DNA from 4 places in the Blautia sp. MCC269 genome. Region 2 is predicted to be linked to each of the others. Evidence: predicted binding sites of a transcription regulator. Region 2 holds the regulator's gene; each other region holds the start of a gene.
The links. The regulator Rex, encoded in region 2, represses fermentation and respiration genes when NADH is low (regulators of the CRP and FNR family bind a similar motif). The targets are predictions, from matches to a motif close to ATTGTTAANTANTTAACAAT.
Positions count from the first base shown of each region.

Region 1: the regulator Rex is predicted to act here: its motif matches at 2,013-2,032, upstream of GPK88_RS01545 (L-lactate dehydrogenase).
Region 3: the regulator Rex is predicted to act here: its motif matches at 2,000-2,019, upstream of GPK88_RS15430 (4Fe-4S dicluster domain-containing protein).
Region 4: the regulator Rex is predicted to act here: its motif matches at 2,322-2,341, upstream of GPK88_RS12005 (oxidoreductase).

Region 1 covers NZ_WQQE01000006.1:18,519-23,087, reverse strand. Annotated here, with positions in the region: gene GPK88_RS01550 (FMN-binding protein) at 91-1,656, shown strand; gene GPK88_RS01545 (L-lactate dehydrogenase) at 2,055-3,002, shown strand; gene GPK88_RS01540 (Tex family protein) at 3,075-4,569, shown strand, end outside.
Region 2 covers NZ_WQQE01000039.1:36,759-41,327, reverse strand. Annotated here, with positions in the region: gene alr (alanine racemase) at 1-989, opposite strand, end outside; gene GPK88_RS12940 (NAD(P)H-hydrate dehydratase) at 986-2,503, opposite strand; gene GPK88_RS12935 (redox-sensing transcriptional repressor Rex) at 2,564-3,211, opposite strand; gene GPK88_RS12930 (ABC-F family ATP-binding cassette domain-containing protein) at 3,426-4,569, shown strand, end outside.
Region 3 covers NZ_WQQE01000050.1:38,698-43,266, forward strand. Annotated here, with positions in the region: gene GPK88_RS15430 (4Fe-4S dicluster domain-containing protein) at 348-1,856, opposite strand; gene GPK88_RS15435 (complex I 24 kDa subunit family protein) at 2,257-2,736, shown strand; gene GPK88_RS15440 (NADH-quinone oxidoreductase subunit NuoF) at 2,733-4,569, shown strand, end outside.
Region 4 covers NZ_WQQE01000038.1:117,606-122,174, forward strand. Annotated here, with positions in the region: gene GPK88_RS11985 (EutP/PduV family microcompartment system protein) at 1-476, opposite strand, end outside; gene GPK88_RS11990 (BMC domain-containing protein) at 495-926, opposite strand; gene GPK88_RS11995 (BMC domain-containing protein) at 938-1,303, opposite strand; gene GPK88_RS12000 (NUDIX hydrolase) at 1,566-2,069, opposite strand; gene GPK88_RS12005 (oxidoreductase) at 2,385-4,382, shown strand.

The sequences.
Region 1 (4,569 bases), on a different contig from region 2:
ATTTTTTGTGGCGGTTCGGAAAATGACCGGAAACGCCCGAAAGAGCATATACCTGACAGAAGCCGCATAAAAAAGAGGGGAGAAAAAATTATGGAAAAAGATTTAAAAGACAAAAAGCCAGCTGAAAATGGCACACCCAAAGTACCCTGGCCGAAGCTGATCCCTGCAGCTGCTGTAATTGCGGCACTTGTATTTTCAGGTATAAAAGCGCAGGGCTCCGATGCAAATACGGAATCTGTCCAGAAAGCAGATACAACGGTCATGTCTGCTTCTGAACTGGAAAAATATCTCGGTTATGAGGAGACTTCTGATCCAACAGACAACAACAGTACAGCAGCAGAAAAGAGCAGTACGTCAAAGAAAAGCACATCCAAGAAAAGTACGAAAAAAACAGCAGCAAAAAAAAGCTCAGGAAAAAGAACCGTATCAGAATCTGCCAGAAATAACGCCAGTGCGGCCGGACAGGGATCCACCCAGACTCCTGTAGCAGATGTTCCGGCAAACGGATATAAAGACGGAACCTACGAAGGCTCCGGAACCGGATTCGGCGGAACCATCCGCGTCCGTGTAACCATCAGCGGTGGAAAGATTGCAGCCATTGATATCCTGGACGCTTCCGGCGAAACTGCTTCCTATTTTGCGTCCGCACAGGGCGTAATCAGCAGAATGATTGCGGGAAATACACCAAATGTGGATGCAGTCAGCGGCGCAACCTATTCTTCCAACGGAATTATCCAGGCAGTTCAGAATGCGTTATCCCAGGCAGCGGCAGATGGAAGCAGCCAGCAGGTCACCCCTGCACCTGTGGCGACCTCCACACCAACGCCAACAAAAGCCCCTTCAAAGAAACCAAAGCCAACTGCAAATCCAGATCCTGACAGTCCGAAAAAATATCTGGATGGTACATACAAAGCATCCGCAAAAGGTTACAGCGGAGATGTAAAAGTGACTGTAACCATCAAGGATGGAATTATCACAGCGGTAAAACAGGAAAACTCAGATACTCCGATGTTTTTCGAAAAAGCATGGAGTGTGCTGGAAGAGCAGATTGTGGGAACGGATTATGTAGACGATATTGATACCGTCAGCGGAGCAACCTACTCTTCCAACGGAATTCTGAATGCTGTGAAAAAGGCTCTGAAGTCTGCACTTAATCCGGAATATGGTAAGAAAGTAACTCCAACTCCGACAAAGAAACCGACACCAAAGCCAACGGCAACACCAAAACCAACGGCAACGCCGAAGCCGACCGCAACGCCGGTTCCAACGGCAACACCGGAACCGACAATCGATCCGGAAGATCCAAATGTAACACCGACTCCAGATCCGGAGAATCCTGATGTAACACCGGAGCCTACCGAAGAGCCGGAACCGACCCCCGCAGGAATGTATATCGATGGAACTTATCAGGGATCAGCTTTTGGATATGGCGGAAAAACAAGACTGACCGTAACCATCTCAGGAGGTCAGATTGTTGAGATTACACAGACGAATAATGATACTCCGGAATTCTTTAATGAGGCATGGAATACCATTTATCCTCAGATCATGGCAAATCAGACTGCAGATGGTATTGATACCGTCAGTGGAGCAACACTTTCATCTGAGGGTATTCTGGGAGCAGCACAGAAAGCGCTTGCACAGGCAAAAAAATAACCGAATTAACTGCAAAGCAGTTATTCGGTTATGAGCAAGTAGCGAATGCGGATTGCGAATATCTGCTTGACTATAACCAACACTCTTGATCTAAGTCAAAGTCCCCGGGAACTTCACAAAATCCAGGAAGTTCCCGGGGTTTTTGCATCCATATATAAACGCATAATCCACTTTTTTACTCTTGTATCGACAAAAAAATAACATATAAATGCACAGAATAATATATAAAAATACAGAATATACAAAAAGAATTTTGAATTACATCAATAATTAACGCAAAATCCATTAAAAAATCCAGTCATAATTTTATTGCGTACACCAATGTTTTATGTTATGTTTGAGTAGATACAATTAAAATCGTTATTTATGTGACAAACAACGCTGAAAGGAGAACAAACATGAGCAGTAAAATTACGATCATCGGAGCAGGAAGTGTAGGAGCAACTATCGCTTATACCTTATCACAGAGGAGTATTGCATCAGAGATCGTTCTGATCGATATTAACAAAGATAAGGCTGAAGGTGAGGTTATGGATATTGAGCAGGGAACCAGTTTCCGTGAGCCGATCTCCATCGTGGCAGGAGATTACCCGGATGCTGCAGATTCTGACATTGTGATCATCACTTCCGGTATTGCCAGAAAACCGGGACAGACTCGCATCGAGCTGACACAGACCAACGTCAACATTATGAAGAGTATTACTCCGGAGATCGTAAAGGTGGCTCCCAAAGCGCTTTATATTATCGTAAGTAATCCATGTGATGTTATGACTTATGCATTTGCAAAGCTTTCCGGACTGCCGGAAAATCAGATCCTTGGTTCTGGAACCGCCCTGGATACGGCCCGTCTCCGCTGCAGACTTTCTCAGCACTACGGTGTATCTGAGAAAAACATCCACGCCTATGTATTCGGAGAGCATGGAGATACTTCCTTTGTACCGTGGTCCAGAGCCTTTGTTGCAGGTGCGACCCTTGATGAGTTTGACAAGATCGTTCATGAGGATCAGAAAGATCTGCAGCCACTTGACAGAGAAGAGGTTCTGGAGTATGTTCATACTTCAGGATCAACTGTGATCGCCAAGAAGGGTGCTACATTTTATGCGGTAGCCGTATCTGTTTGCAGACTTTGCTCGCTTCTTCTTGCAGCATCTGATACAATAGTCAGTGTATCAACCATGCTTCACGGAGAGTACGGTGTTGAAGACGTATGTCTTAGTACCATGGCTTCTATCGGACCGGAAGGTGTAAAACGTATCGTTCGTGTTCCGCTGACCGAAGAGGAGACAGAGAAGCTTCATGCAAGCGCCAATGCTCTGAAGGACGTGATCGCACAGATTGATCTTTGATAAATGTCAGAAGCTGTGTAAAGAGGGGAATGCAGCCTCAGGCAAATTTGAAACAACGGGAGAAAGATAAAAATGGATATTATTCAGGTAATTACCAGAGAATTGAACGTTGAGAAATGGCAGGTCGAGGCAGCAGTCAAACTGATCGACGAAGGCTGCACCATTCCTTTTATTTCCAGATACCGTAAAGAAGCAACCGGTACTCTCAATGACGAACAGCTTCGTAACCTTAACGAGAGACTTACCTATTTAAGAAATCTTGAGGACAAAAAAGCCCAGGTTCTCGGAAGCATTGAGGAGCAGGGCAAGCTGACTCCGGAACTGAAGAAACAGATCGAGGCAGCTCAGACACTTGTTGTGGTAGAAGACCTTTACCGCCCATACCGCCCGAAACGCCGTACACGTGCCATCATCGCCAGGGAAAAAGGTCTGGGACCGCTGGCTGATATCATTCTTCTTCAGATGACGAAGAAACCTCTTGAAGAAGAGGCAAAAGCATTTCTTTCCGAAGAAAAAGAAGTCAAAACTGTGGAAGAAGCCATCAGCGGCGCCAGAGATATCCTTGCAGAGCATATTTCCGATGAGGCGGACTATCGTATCAACATCCGTAAGAGAACTATGGATAAAGGAACGATCTGCTCTACTGCGAGAGATGAGAAAGAGCAGTCCGTATACGAGATGTATTACGATTTCGAGGAGCCGGTGAAGAAGCTTGCAGGTCATCGTGTCCTTGCCCTGAACCGTGGCGAGAAAGAGAAATTCCTTACTGTGAAGATTCTTGCACCGGAGGAAGAGATTATCCGTTATTTGGAGAAACAGGTGATCGTCCGTGACAATCCTAATACCACACCGGTATTGAAGGAAGCCATTGAGGACAGTTACAAACGTCTCATCGGACCGGCCATTGAGCGTGAGATCCGAAGCGCTCTTACAGAGGCAGCAGAAGACGGTGCCATCCATGTCTTTGGCAAAAATCTGGAGCAGCTTCTCATGCAGCCTCCAATCGCAGGACAGGTCGTTCTTGGATGGGATCCGGCCTTCCGTACAGGATGTAAGCTGGCAGTGGTAGATCCGACCGGAAAAATTCTGGATACCACCGTGATTTATCCAACAGCGCCAACCAACGAGACCAAGATCCGTGCAGCCAAGGAAACCCTGAAAAAACTCATCAGTAAATATCACGTAACCCTGATTTCCGTAGGAAACGGAACTGCATCCAGAGAGTCCGAGCAGATTATCGTGGAACTTCTCAAGGAGATCCCGGAAAAAGTTCAGTACGTGATCACCAACGAGGCAGGTGCTTCCGTATATTCTGCAAGCAAGCTTGCAACAGAAGAGTTCCCGAATTTCGATGTGGGACAGAGAAGTGCCGCATCCATCGCAAGACGAGTTCAGGATCCGCTGGCAGAGCTTGTAAAGATCGACCCGAAATCCATCGGTGTGGGCCAGTATCAGCATGACATGAACCAGAAGAAACTGGGGGAAGCGCTGAACGGTGTTGTGGAAGACTGTGTAAACAAGGTCGGTGTGGATTTGAATACGGCATCCGCATCCCTTCTGGAATACA
Region 2 (4,569 bases):
TTTACCTCAGGAATATCCGTAACATCTACCATAAACTGATCCATACATACGCGTCCAAGAATAGGAGCTTTTTTGCCATGGATCAGAACCCATCCTTTATTGGAAAGCTGTCTGGGATATCCGTCCGCATAGCCTACCGGAATGGTTGCCATTCTGGTAAAACGTTCTGTAACAAAAGTTCCACCATAACTTACCGCAGTTCCACGTTCCACATTTTTCACATAGGACACATGGCTTTTCAGTTCCATGGCTGGTGTCAGTTTTATCACATCCCGTTCCACCTCTTCCGACGGATAAATACCGTAAATGGTAATTCCCGCACGGACAACGTTAAGATTTGCCTCCGGCACACGGATAATTCCCGCACTGTTGGAACAGTGGCGTACCGGAATATGGACTCCTCTCTTTTCCAGAAGATCCGCAAAACGAAGATATCTGTCAAGCTGTACAAGTGCCGGAGAACGGTCAAACTCATCTGCTCTGGCAAAATGCGTAAACATTCCTTCAATTACAAGATTCGGAATTTTGGAAACCGCTTCAATCTTTACTGCATTTTCCGGAATATCCGCATATCCGATCCTTGTCATTCCTGTATCCAATGCCAGATGAATATGTACATTTTTTCCGATACGCTCTCCTGCCTTCGCATATTCCACTGCTGTATTCAGATCTGAAATGGTAATCCGGATGTCATTGGCAGCCAGCTCCTCATAATATTCTTCGAATACAATGCCAAGAATCAGGATTGGTTTGGTAACGCCTGCATGACGCAGTTCCAGCGCTTCTTCTGCCGTTGCTGTGGCAAAACCCCAGATATAATCATAATCGTGAATCAGATGTGCAATTGCTCTCGCACCATGGCCATAGCCATCCGCCTTGATCACTGCAATGATTTTTGTTCCTTCTTTCACATTTCTGTGCATTTCCTCAAAATTATGAGCAATGGCATCCAGAGATACCAGTGCCTTGACTCTCTCGTATTTTTTCATGATTTTGACTCCTCTTCACCTATCGCTAAAGCCTGGGGCAGATATTCAATGATATCGCCTGCCAGCATACTGCGCTTTCCTTTTTCAGCGGCTGCAAGATCGCCGCAAAGTCCGTGAAGATAAACACCTAACGCGGCCTTTAAAACCATGGAGGGATGTTCCTCCGTTTTCAGATACATACATAATACTCCTGCCAGAAGCCCGGAAAGCACATCTCCGCTTCCGGCAGTTGCCATACCGGAATTACCGGAAAGGTTCAAATACAGATCGCCTTTCCCATCTGTAATTACTGTACAGGCATCTTTCAGGACACATACGGTACCGGTTTCTTTCGCATAGTCCACTGCGGTCTGTGCAATTGTTCCCTGGATTTCCGATATGGTTCTTACACAAAGTCTGCTCATCTCACCGATATGCGGCGTCAGAATAACATTTTCACCCAGGAATTCCTTCCACTGAGGATGCATTGCCAGAAGATTCAGTCCGTCTGCATCCAGAATCAGTGGCTTTTTCTCCCGGGCGGCTGCCGTAAGAAACCACTGTTCTCTCTCACGGCTGGCCCCCGATGTTCCCAGTCCCGGTCCAATCACAAGGATATCACACCAGGAAAGAAGCTGTTCGTTGGATTCCTCATCAAACCGGGTGCATACCATAGCCTCCGGAAGAAGAATCTGCAATGGAATCCTGTTTTCTTCTACTGTCTGAATTTTTACCATTCCCGCCCCGGCATGAAGAGCAGCACTGGCGCTTAAATAAGCAGCCCCGCACATTCCCTCGCTTCCGGCAACAAATAGAATTTTTCCAAAAGTTCCCTTATTTCCGCCGGGATCACGCTCCGGAAACAGTTTCAGGTCTTCCTGCTCCAGACAACATGCAGATGCCTTTACAGCTTCCTGCTCATAGATTCCGATATCAGCGGTAACAATCTTTCCTGCATACAATCTGCCCGGATAAAAGCAAAGTCCTCTTTTCCGGTAACCAAACGTAACAGTCAGATCCGCGCTGAAGGCAATTCCCATTTCCAGGCCTGTATCTCCGTTTACTCCTGATGGGATGTCAACAGCGATCTTTTTTGCCCGGGCACTGTTCATCTCATGAATAACTTCCGCATAATGTCCCTCGATCGGACGCACCAGGCCTACGCCAAACACGGCATCTACTATAGTAGTATATTCACTCCAGTCCGGGTTATTCACTTCCGGGACCTGATATCCTGTGGCAATTTTATACTGAAGCACCGTTTCTCTGGTCATTTTGTCTTTGTTTCCGACCATGCAGAATTCTGCCCGGATTCCCTTCAGATAAAGCAGTCTGGCAACGGCAATACCATCGCCTCCGTTATTGCCGCTTCCGCATACAACCAGTATTCTTTCATTTTTTTCGAGATATTTCTCTATTTCTTCTACTACTTTCAGTGCTGCCCGCTCCATCAGAACTTCTGATGCCACTCCGATATGATGAATGGTGGCACCATCCAGCTTCTTCATCTCCTCGCAGGTAACAATTTTTTTCATGCTGTGCCCTGCCTCCCCTCTTAATAGAGAAAGCTGCCGTTTCCGGCAGCTTAACACTTTCTACTTTTCCACATGCTCCTGCCTGTATTTACTCAGATTATAAGACAGTGTCATAAGACTTTCGGAAAGATGCACGTTCTCCACAATTACATCATCCGGTGTCTCCAGATCAAGATGTGCAAAATTCCAGATTGCTTTGATTCCGTTCTCCACCAGAATATCTGCCATTTCTTTGGCTTTGTTCTTCGGAAGAGTGAGAATTGCAATCTCTACATTATTTTCTCTCAGGAAAAACGGAAGTTCACTGAGCATCTGAATCTCAAGTCCGCGGACTGCAATACCCTCAAGCACAGGATTTACATCAAAAATTCCCACCAGTTTGAAGCCACGTTTCTCAAAGTCCACATAATTGGCAAGTGCCTGTCCCAGATTACCGGCACCTAAAATGATCATCGGATGAACGATGTCCAATCCGAGAATTTTACCAATTTCCGTATAAAGATAATGTACATTATAGCCATACCCCTGCTGCCCGAAACCGCCGAAATTATTGAGATCCTGACGAATCTGGGAAGCTGTGGTATGCATCTTCTTACTTAATTCATTGGAAGAAATACGCTCCACATTGTCTTCCATCAGCTCTCCTAAGTAGCGGTAATAGCGTGGCAGACGCTTAATCACCGCTTTCGAGATTTGTTTTGTCTCCACGATAGTTCTCCTCCTTACCTTACACTAGGTTAATTATACCGAATTGACATTTTCCTGTCAATTAAAGTTGTGAGTTCTGTACAAATTTCTTCATATTTTTTTAAAAAAATGATTTTTTCTTTGAAATCCTGGCGGTTTCCGTTATAATAGGTGGAGGATTTTCCCTGTTTTATGACCAGACAGAGACAATTCTTTATACAGGAGGACAGTTTTTATGATTTTATCATGTCAGAATATATGCAAAGCCTTTGGCGAAAAAGTAATTTTAAATGACGCATCCTTCCACATTGAAGACCGGGAAAAAGCGGCCCTTATCGGATGCAATGGTGCAGGAAAAACAACCCTTCTTCGGATCATCATGCAGGAAATTTCCGCTGACTCCGGCAATGTTGTTCTTGCACGTGACAAAAATATCGGCTATCTGGCCCAGTATCAGGACATTCACGGGCACCATACAATTTATGAAGAACTTCTTACTACCAAGCAGCACATCATTGATATGGAACGCCGCATCCGTAATCTGGAGCAGGAAATGAACCATGTACAGGGCGAGGACCTGAACCGTCTGATGGAGACTTACACCCGTCTTACCCATCAGTTTGAACTGGAAAACGGTTATGCCTACAAAAGTGAACTGACCGGTGTTTTAAAGGGTCTTGGTTTTACAGAAGAGGATTTTGACAAACAGATCGAGACGCTTTCCGGAGGGCAGAAAACCCGTGTTGCCCTTGGCAAGATGCTTCTCTCCAAACCGGATATCCTGCTTCTGGATGAGCCTACCAACCACCTGGATATGGAAAGTATCTCATGGCTGGAAACCTACCTTCTGAATTATCCGGGAGCTGTATTTATTGTCTCCCATGACCGTTATTTCCTTGATAAAGTTGTCACAAAGGTAGTGGAAATTGAGGCCGGACAGACCCGTGTCTACAGTGGAAACTACTCTGCTTATGCTCTTAAAAAAGCCCAGCTACGCGATGCCCAGTACAAGGCATACTTAAATCAGCAGAGAGACATCAAACATCAGGAAGCAGTCATTGCCAAACTGAAGTCCTTTAACAGAGAAAAATCTATCAAACGTGCCGAAAGCCGTGAGAAGATGCTGGATCGTGTACAGCGTATCGAAAAACCTCTGGAAATTCAGGATCGTATGCGGATTTCCCTGGAACCCCGTGTATTAAGTGGAAACGATGTCCTGCATGTGGAGGAACTCTCCAAGGCATTTCCGGGACAGACTCTGTTCTCCGATATTTCTTTTGATATCAAACGTGGCGAACGTGTGGCACTGATCGGAAACAACGGAACCGGCAAAACTACCATGCTGAAAATTATCAATGGTCTTCTCGAAGCAGATGCCG
Region 3 (4,569 bases), on a different contig from region 2:
GCCGGGATTCTGCTAAAACCATTTTCCAAAAGCCAGAACTCGCGGCTTTTGCCGCTCAGACAGCTGACTTTTGAAAAATAACGCAGAAGTCCCGCCGCCTAAGATCCAGCACACCTCCTGCAGAGTCGTCCGCAGACAGAACCTCACTCCCTTCCGGGCCTGTGTGTTGGCCGTGGTAGGCTGTCTGGCTATACGGTAGGATGTGGATGAGGGACGGAGGCGGGCTTTGCCCTGTCCTGGTTGATAAAAATGGAGATGTAACCTTGAGGTTTAATTAAGGTTGCATCTCCGTTTTTGGTTTCGTATAAAATATTTCTGGGAATTATCTGGAAAAATATTTCGATATATTAGTTCAGTTCCAGGTTTTCAAGTTCCTGTGAGGGAAGCTTGGGTTCTGAGGTGTCTACGTATTTTTTGAGGGCTTTGGAGGTTTTGGCGAAGCCGGCGTTGGTTCCGGCGCCGCCGATGCAGCCTCCTGGGCAGGCCATGCCTTCGATCATGCAGTTTTTGATTTTGCCGGCTTTGGCGAGTGTGAGGACTTTTTTGCATTCGGCAAGGCTTTCTGCGTGTTCGATGTGTACGGGTACATCGGGGTAGTATTCTTTCAGGCAGTTTTCGATGGCTCCGGCTACGCCGCCTGCGATGGCGTATCCTCTTCCTGCTGCGGTTGCGGCCTGGGTTTCTTCCGGGAGTTCTTCGCAGGTGGATGGGGTGATGTTTTTGGCATCAAAGAGACCCCAGAGTTCTTCGAAGGTGATTACGAAGTCTACGTCACTTCTCACGGAATGGCGCATAGCTTCCAGTTTTTTGGAGGCGCATGGTCCGATGAAGACTACTTTGGCGTTAGGGTGTTCTTTTTTTACAATGCGGGCGGTTGCTACCATTGGGGTCAGCTCCTGGGAGATGTTGTCGATCATAGCTGGGAAGTATTTCTTTGCCATGACGGACCATGATGGACAGCAGGAGGTGAGGAGGAACGGGAGGTTGCCGGTGGCTACTTCTTTTGCGTAGTGGTGTGCTTCAGAGATGCAGCCGATGTCTGCGCCCAGTGCTACCTCATAAATGTTTGAGAAGCCCAGCTGTTTAAGGGCGGAGCGGAATTTGCCTGGGGTGACGTCTTCGCCGAACTGATTGATATAAGCAGGTGCAACTTCTGCAATGATCTCAGTTCCTTCACGGAGGGCGTGGGAGAGCTGGAAGATCTGGGATTTATCGGAGATGGCTCCGAATGGGCAGCTGACCATACACATACCACAGGATACGCATTTGTCCTGGTTGATGGAAGCTCTTCCCTGTTCATCACTTTCGATGGCTTTTACACCGCAGGCGCGTTCACATGGACGTTCTTTATGGGCGATGGCATCGTAAGGACAGACTGCTTTGCATCTTCCGCAGTGGATGCATTTGTCCTGATCGATAAATGATCTGCCGTCTACCATGGAGATGGCTCCTTTGGGGCAGGTGAGCATGCAGGGATGGGCAACACAGCCACGGCACATGTTGCTGACTTCATATTTGTTGGATTCGCATGCGGAACATGCGGATGGGATCACCTGCATAAGAGGTGGCTCGTAATATTTCTCATCAATGTTGCTGGCTTTTACGCCGTCAGTCAGATGGACAGAGCGGTTCTCCGGACGGAGAGAAAGGCCCATGGCCAGGCGGACACGTTCGCTTGCAACAGCTCTTTCGCGGTAGATACTTTCACGGTATTTCGCACGTTCTTCTACGATGTTGTAGGGAATGGATTCAATATCGTGGATCAGGGATTCGTCCGTGGATTCAAATCCGATCTTCGCAATTTCTGTAAAAATCTTTCTTCGGATCTGTTTAACTGGTGTGTCGAGATTTCGCATAGAGTTTCTCCTTTTCAAAATAAGATTAATAAAATGTTTTCCACGCACTTTTCTTTCATATTAAAGTAAATGAGAAATAAAATCAATAACAGGAAATGTTTTTTACCGGGAACATAAAGTAAATTTGTTCCTTTATTATCATAACTGTTAAAAATTGAACATTTTTTGGAGAAAATAGACACAAAACCAGTAAGCCATTGTAAACTTTTCAATATATTCTGAAAAAACCGAAAAAAGCACTTGTGGAAAATGACGATATAAGTTATAATTAAAAGCACAAAAATAGTGCAAAATAATGGTTTGCATAAACGCGCGGCACTGACAAAGTGTTAGAGTATCAACCTGTAATGGGAGCAGGCTGATCAAGTGGAAAATCTATGAGAAACAAGGAGGGAACCGAATGTTAGACCAGACGTATTACAAGAAAACGGATGAGATCATCGAGCACTACGGTCGGAAAGCTGCATCACTGATTCCGATCATGCAGGATATCCAGGCTGAGTATCGTTATCTCCCGGGAGAGCTTCTTACTTATGTTGCGGAACAGATTGGTGTAAAAGAAGCGAAGGCGTATAGCGTAGCCACTTTCTATGAGAACTTTTCCTTTGAACCGAAAGGCAAGTACATTATTAAGGTATGTGATGGTACTGCCTGTCATGTACGTAAGTCCATGCCTGTTAAGGAAGCCATGCTGAAAGAGCTTGGACTGACCCATAAGAAACATACAACGGATGATATGCTTTTTACAGTTGAGACTGTTTCCTGTCTGGGTGCATGTGGACTGGCACCGACACTGACTGTAAATGATGAAGTTCACCCGAAAATGACTCCTGAGAAGGCTGTTGAGCTTTTAAATGAATTGAGAGGTGAGAGCGTATGAGTATAACCAGTATGGAAGATCTGAAAAACAAACAGGCTGAGATTAAGAAGAATCTTGATGGCTATACCTGCCGTGTTCTCGTCTGTTCCGGTACCGGATGTATCGCTTCCGGTGCTCAGAAGATTTACGAAGAAATGTCAAGACTCTGTGAAGGTATCGAGGGTGTTGCGGTTGAGATGCAGAAGGATGTTCCTCATGTAGGTATCGTTAAGACCGGATGCCAGGGATTATGTGAACTTGGACCTCTTATGAGAATTGAGCCATATGATTATCAGTATGTTCATGTTCAGGTAGATGACTGCCGCGAGATCGTAGAGAAAACCGTGATCTGCGGACTGCCGGTTGACCGTCTGTTCTATCGTCATAATGATGAGGCCTGTCCACATCCAAGCGATATTCCGTTCCTGAACCAGCAGACAAGGATCGTTCTTGAGAACTGTGGTAAGATCGATGCAGAGTCTATTGATGAATATATTTCCGTAGGTGGATTTTCCGCTATGGCGAAGGCTTTCTTTGAGATGACCCCGCAGGGCGTTATTGATGAGATCACAAAATCCGGTCTCCGTGGCCGTGGTGGTGCAGGTTTCCCTGCTGGCAAGAAATGGTCACAGGTAGCACGCCAGCCGGAGAAAGTACGCTATGTAGTATGTAATGGTGATGAGGGTGACCCGGGAGCTTTCATGGATGGTTCCGTAATGGAAGGTGATCCTTACAAGATGATCGAGGGTATGGTGATCGCCGCTTATGCAGTAGGCGCAGAAGACGGTTACATTTATGTACGTGCCGAGTATCCTCTTTCTGTACAGAGACTTCGAATGGCCATTGAGCAGGCAGAGTCTTATGGCCTTCTTGGTGATAATATCCTTGGTTCCGGTATTAATTTCCACTTACATATCAACCGTGGTGCCGGAGCGTTCGTATGTGGTGAAGGTTCTGCCCTGACTGCATCCATCGAGGGTAACAGAGGTATGCCTCGAGTAAAACCTCCGAGAACTGTTGAGCAGGGTCTGTGGGGCAAACCTACGGTTCTTAATAACGTAGAGACTTATGCCAACGTACCGAAGATCATCCTTCAGGGTGCTGACTGGTTCCACACCATCGGTACAGAGGGAAGCCCTGGAACCAAGACCTTCTCACTTACCGGTTCCATTGAGAACACCGGTCTTATCGAGGTTCCAATGGGAACAAGCCTCCGTCATATCATTTATGATATCGGTGGTGGCCTTAAGAGTGGTGCTGCATTTAAGGGTGTACAGATCGGCGGTCCTTCCGGCGGATGTCTGATCGATGATCAGATCGATCATCCTCTTGATTTTGATTCTGTTAAAAAACTGGATGCCATCATGGGCTCCGGCGGACTTGTTGTTATGGATGAGAATACCTGTATGGTAGAGGTTGCACGTTTCTTCATGAGCTTTACACAGCGTGAGAGCTGCGGTAAATGTGTTCCTTGCCGTGAGGGTACCAAACGTATGCTTGAGATCCTGGAGAAGATCGTTGCAGGTAAAGGTGAGCTTTCCGATCTGGATGAGCTGGAAGAACTTGCAAACATGGTTCAGAGTATGGCTCTGTGCGGTCTTGGTAAGAGTGCGCCGCTTCCGGTCATCAGTACTCTGAAGCGTTTCCGTGACGAATATGTAGAGCATATCGTAGATAAGAAATGCCGCGCGAAGGTCTGCACGGCGCTCCGTCAATTCCATATCAATCCTGAGTTCTGTATCGGCTGTGGCAAGTGTGCGAAGAACTGTCCGGCAGGTGCGATTTCAGGAAAGATCAAGCATCCACATGTAATCAACAACGACGTATGTATCAAATGCGGTTCCTGTAAGGATA
Region 4 (4,569 bases), on a different contig from region 2:
AGTCCAAGGCTCTGTTTAAACTTCGCCTGTTCCAGAGTGAGCTTCGGGAGATCATCTTTCAGATAATCCATCAGCTCGCCGATGCCTTCCCTGGTTTTATTATTTACCATAAAAATGCGCTCACAGCCCATGTTCTCCATCCACTGTCTGACCATGGGGATATTGGCATGGGGGGAATCCACCTTGGTAATGATCCCAATCAGCGGGCGGAGGAGAAAATTCCTGCTGCCATCACTGAACAGATTAAATGGCTCGTTGGCCGCCTGTACAATGGCAATCACATCCGCCTCAAAAGAGAAACAGGCAAGTCCCACGCTGAAATGCTTGGACTCTGCATATTCTCCCGGTGAATCAATGGTATCTTCATTTGTATTGGTATACTGGGTTTTATGATAATGAAGCTCCTCCCCTTTCAACGCCTGTGTCAGGGATGTTTTGCCGGCTTCACTTCGACCCATCAGAAAAATTTTTTTCATTTTTTATCCCGTCCTGCTCTAGCTTCTGTGGATCTTACAGACATCGAATTTCAATGTCTCATGGAAAAACCGCACCACTTCCTCCACAGCTGTCATCACTTCCGTAAAACCGCCTGTCAGGATCAGTGTCCCACAGAAACGATCCATAAATCCCACTTCCACATGAGCAGCCTTCACTGCAACATCTGCAGCCACTACAATAGCCTCCCAGGGTGTAACCCTGACCATACCGATGGCATCTCCCGTATGGTCCTCTCCTTCGTGAACTCCGATATGTAACGCAAGATTCTCATATACCGACTTGTCACTTGGTGTAAAAACATGTGCAAAAGAAAGCTCTTTTCCAGGTACTCTCACCCGGGTCAGTCGCAGCCTTTTTCCCTTAAGGTTCTCATAATCATCATGGAACAGCCGCTCCAGCAGTTCTTCCTTCGTTATCCGTTCTTCCATGGTGCACTTCCTTATCTCTTGGTGATCTTGCAGACTACATATCCAAGAGTATCGCGGAAATAGTCCACGATCTCTTCCATTGCTGTCTGCACATCGGAAATCTCTCCTGTTATGATCAGTGTTCCTGTAAAACGGTCTGCAAAACCAAGATATACATTGCCGCTCTTCACTGCGATATCAGATGCGATCACAGCGGATTCGGAAGGGGTCATATTCATGATTCCGATCGCAGATGAGCCATAGTCCACCTGTGGATTCAGTCCAAGCTTCTGATATATGATCGGTGCCGGACCACCCATGATATGGGCAAATGTGATCTCCTTACCGGCTACGGTCTCCTGTACGATTCTGATCTGGTCTTTATGTTCATCTGCCATTGATGATTCCTCGCTTTCAAAAATTTTGTAACATAGCATTGTCAAGATCCATGCTATCGATTTCTCGATCGATCTAATATTCGATAAGCCGGATTTTGTTCATCCGGCTTACAATTTCCCTACGTTAAATTTTACTATCTGTACCTCTTAATGTCAATACAATTCTTCGAAAACAAGGCAAAAAACAACGTTTTCAAAAATAAAAATCCACAGAAAACAACACTCATTTTCACATCAGTCCGGAAAACCAGTCAAAATCTGCTTAGAACTCAAACGCCTTCTTAATGCTGTCATAATGCAGGAATTTTCCCTCAGCTGCAAACGCTTTGATCTGATCCAGCGTTGCAAACATATATCCGTCTGTCTCTTCTGTCTGAAGTTTCAGATCCTTGTCTTCCACATCCATGACAAACCGGTACACATCTACAAAGTAATTATCTCCTTCCCCAGGGTTCTCTCTTTTATAGGTAAAAAGATATCCGCCTTCTGCCTGGCTAGCATCCAGTCCTGTCTCCTCTTTTACTTCACGGAGTACCGCATCCCTGGATTCTTCACCTGCCTGGGCAGCGCCGCCGGAAACTTCCCACCAGCCTGGAGCCCAGGCTTTTGTCATCACGCGTTTGGTAATGAGAAAAGTTTTGTCCGGTCTTGCCACCACACCTAAGACTGTCAGATGATATTCTCCATCTTTCAGGCACCAGTCGTTGCGCTTCATGGTACGTCCTGTCGGTTTCTTATCTGCATCGTAAATATCCCAGAATTCCATTTTTCTATCTCCTGTCTTTTTTACATTTCACGGTAATATGGTCTTACATTTCCGTCTCCCCGTGTTCTGTATCTTTTTTATTTGTTATGATACCACGCTAAAGTCCTGTATGTAAACCCTGGAATCTGCTACCCTTTTCCAGTTATTTTTTTTCAGCTGCTATCTGCACATTCTGCTCCTTTTATCTCATAAGAAAATCTATAGATTATTTTTATTATATCACTTGTATTATGAATTAGTTTTATAGATATTTTTGTTATATAATTAACACAAACAAACGATTCTATTTAAAATAACCAGGGAGGTTTTTTTCAGATGAAGAATGATTATCCGCATATTTTTTCCCCATTAACCGTTAAAAATATGACTATCAAGAACCGTATTGTTATGATGCCGATGGGCACCAACTACGGTGAACAGAACGGCGAAATGAGTTTTCTTCATATCAATTATTATGAGCAGCGTGCAAAGGGTGGCACAGGCCTCATCATCGTAGAGAACGCAAGCATCGATTCCCCGCAGGGCTCCAACGGAACCACACAGCTGCGCATCGATCATGACAACTATCTGCCACGTCTTTTCAAATTCTGTGAGAATATCCACAGATATGGAACAAAGATCGCGATTCAGATCAACCATGCCGGAGCTTCCGCTGTTTCTTCCAGGATCAACATGCAGCCGGTTTCCGCATCTGACATTCCATCCAAAGAAGGCGGTGAGATCCCGCGTCCTCTTTCCAAAGATGAGATCCTTCACATCGTAAAAAAATATGGTGAGGCTGCAAAACGTGCACAGACAGCTGGCTTTGACGCGGTAGAGATCCATGCAGGCCACTCCTATCTGATCAGTCAGTTCCTCTCCCCGATCACAAACAAGCGTACCGATGAGTTCGGCGGATCTGTTGAGAACCGTACCCGTTTCTGCCGTATGGTCATCGATGAAGTAAGAAAACAGGTAGGACCTTTCTTCCCGATCATGCTCCGTCTCAGTGCGGATGAGCTGATGGAGGGTGGAAATACACTGGAGGATACCCTGGAATACCTGGATTATCTTCAGGAAGAGGTTGATATCTTCGATGTTTCCTGCGGACTTAACGGTTCCATCCAGTACCAGATCGATGCAAATTATCTCCCGGACGGATGGCGTTCCTACATGGCAAAGGCCGTAAGAGAAAAATTCAACAAGCCATGTATCTCCATGGGTAATGTCCGTGACCCGAAGGTTGCTGAGCGTATCCTGGCTGACGGTGACGCAGACCTGATCGGTATGGGCCGTGGTCTGATTGCAGACCCTGCATGGGTAAACAAGGTTGCCACAGGTCATGAGTGTGACCTCCGCAAATGTATCTCCTGTAACGTTGGCTGTGCCGGAAACCGTATCGGTGTAAACCGTCCGATCCGCTGTACTGTAAACCCATCTGTTCTTGAGGGCGATGTATATAAGAAAAAACATGTAAATAAAAACTGCAACGTAGTTGTTATCGGCGGAGGCACTGCCGGACTGGAAGCTGCCTGTACAGCCGCAGAGGTTGGCTGCAACACCTTCCTTCTGGAAAAAGGCAATGAACTTGGGGGACTTGCATCTCTGATCTCCAGAATCCCAGCTAAGAACCGTCTGGCTGATTTCCCGCATTATCTCATGCATCGCGCAGAACAGCTTGAGAACCTTTACATCTTCAAAAACACAGAAGGAACACCGGAGAACATCCGCAAATTCCATCCGAATATCATCGTAAGCTCCACCGGTTCCGCTCCGCTCCTTCCTCCGATCACAGGACTGAAGGATCGTATTGACAACGAGAACTATAATATTTATTCTATTCTTGGTATGATCAGCCACATTAATGATTTTCCGAAGGATCTGGAAGGCAAAAAAGTCGTTGTGGTAGGCGGCGGTGCTGTAGGTCTTGATGTTGTGGAATTCTTCGCAGACAGAAACGCAGATATCTCTATTGTTGAGATGATGGATCAGATCGGACGTGATCTTGACCCTGTAAGCAAAAACGACACAAAGACCATGATGAAAAAACATAATGTACATCAGCTTACAAAAACTGCTCTCCTTGAGGTTAAGGATTCTTCCTTCCTTGTCAAGGGTGACGGCGAGCCTTATGAGCTTCCATTTGAGTACGGTTTCGTATGTCTTGGAATGAGAGCTCAGGGACAGCTTTACCAGAGCCTCACAGAGGAATTTTCTTCTGAGGATGTTGAGATCATGAACATCGGCGACAGCCAGAGAGCAAGACGAATCATTGACGGTACCCAGGAAGGACGCAATATCCTTACCATTCTTGAGCAGAAGGGATACCTTTAATATTTTTCCGCTATACCCTTTCCGGGAACATTTCCATCCTTCTACCGGAAAGTGTATATAGATCTGTTACAGTTCACTCGGTGATCCGTAACATAGATTTTCCACGTCTTCCTCCCCCGCAGCCGTTCGGAGATGTCCACAGCTTCTTCAGATCTATGTGGCGGGAGGTTTAAAAAAGACAAATCTT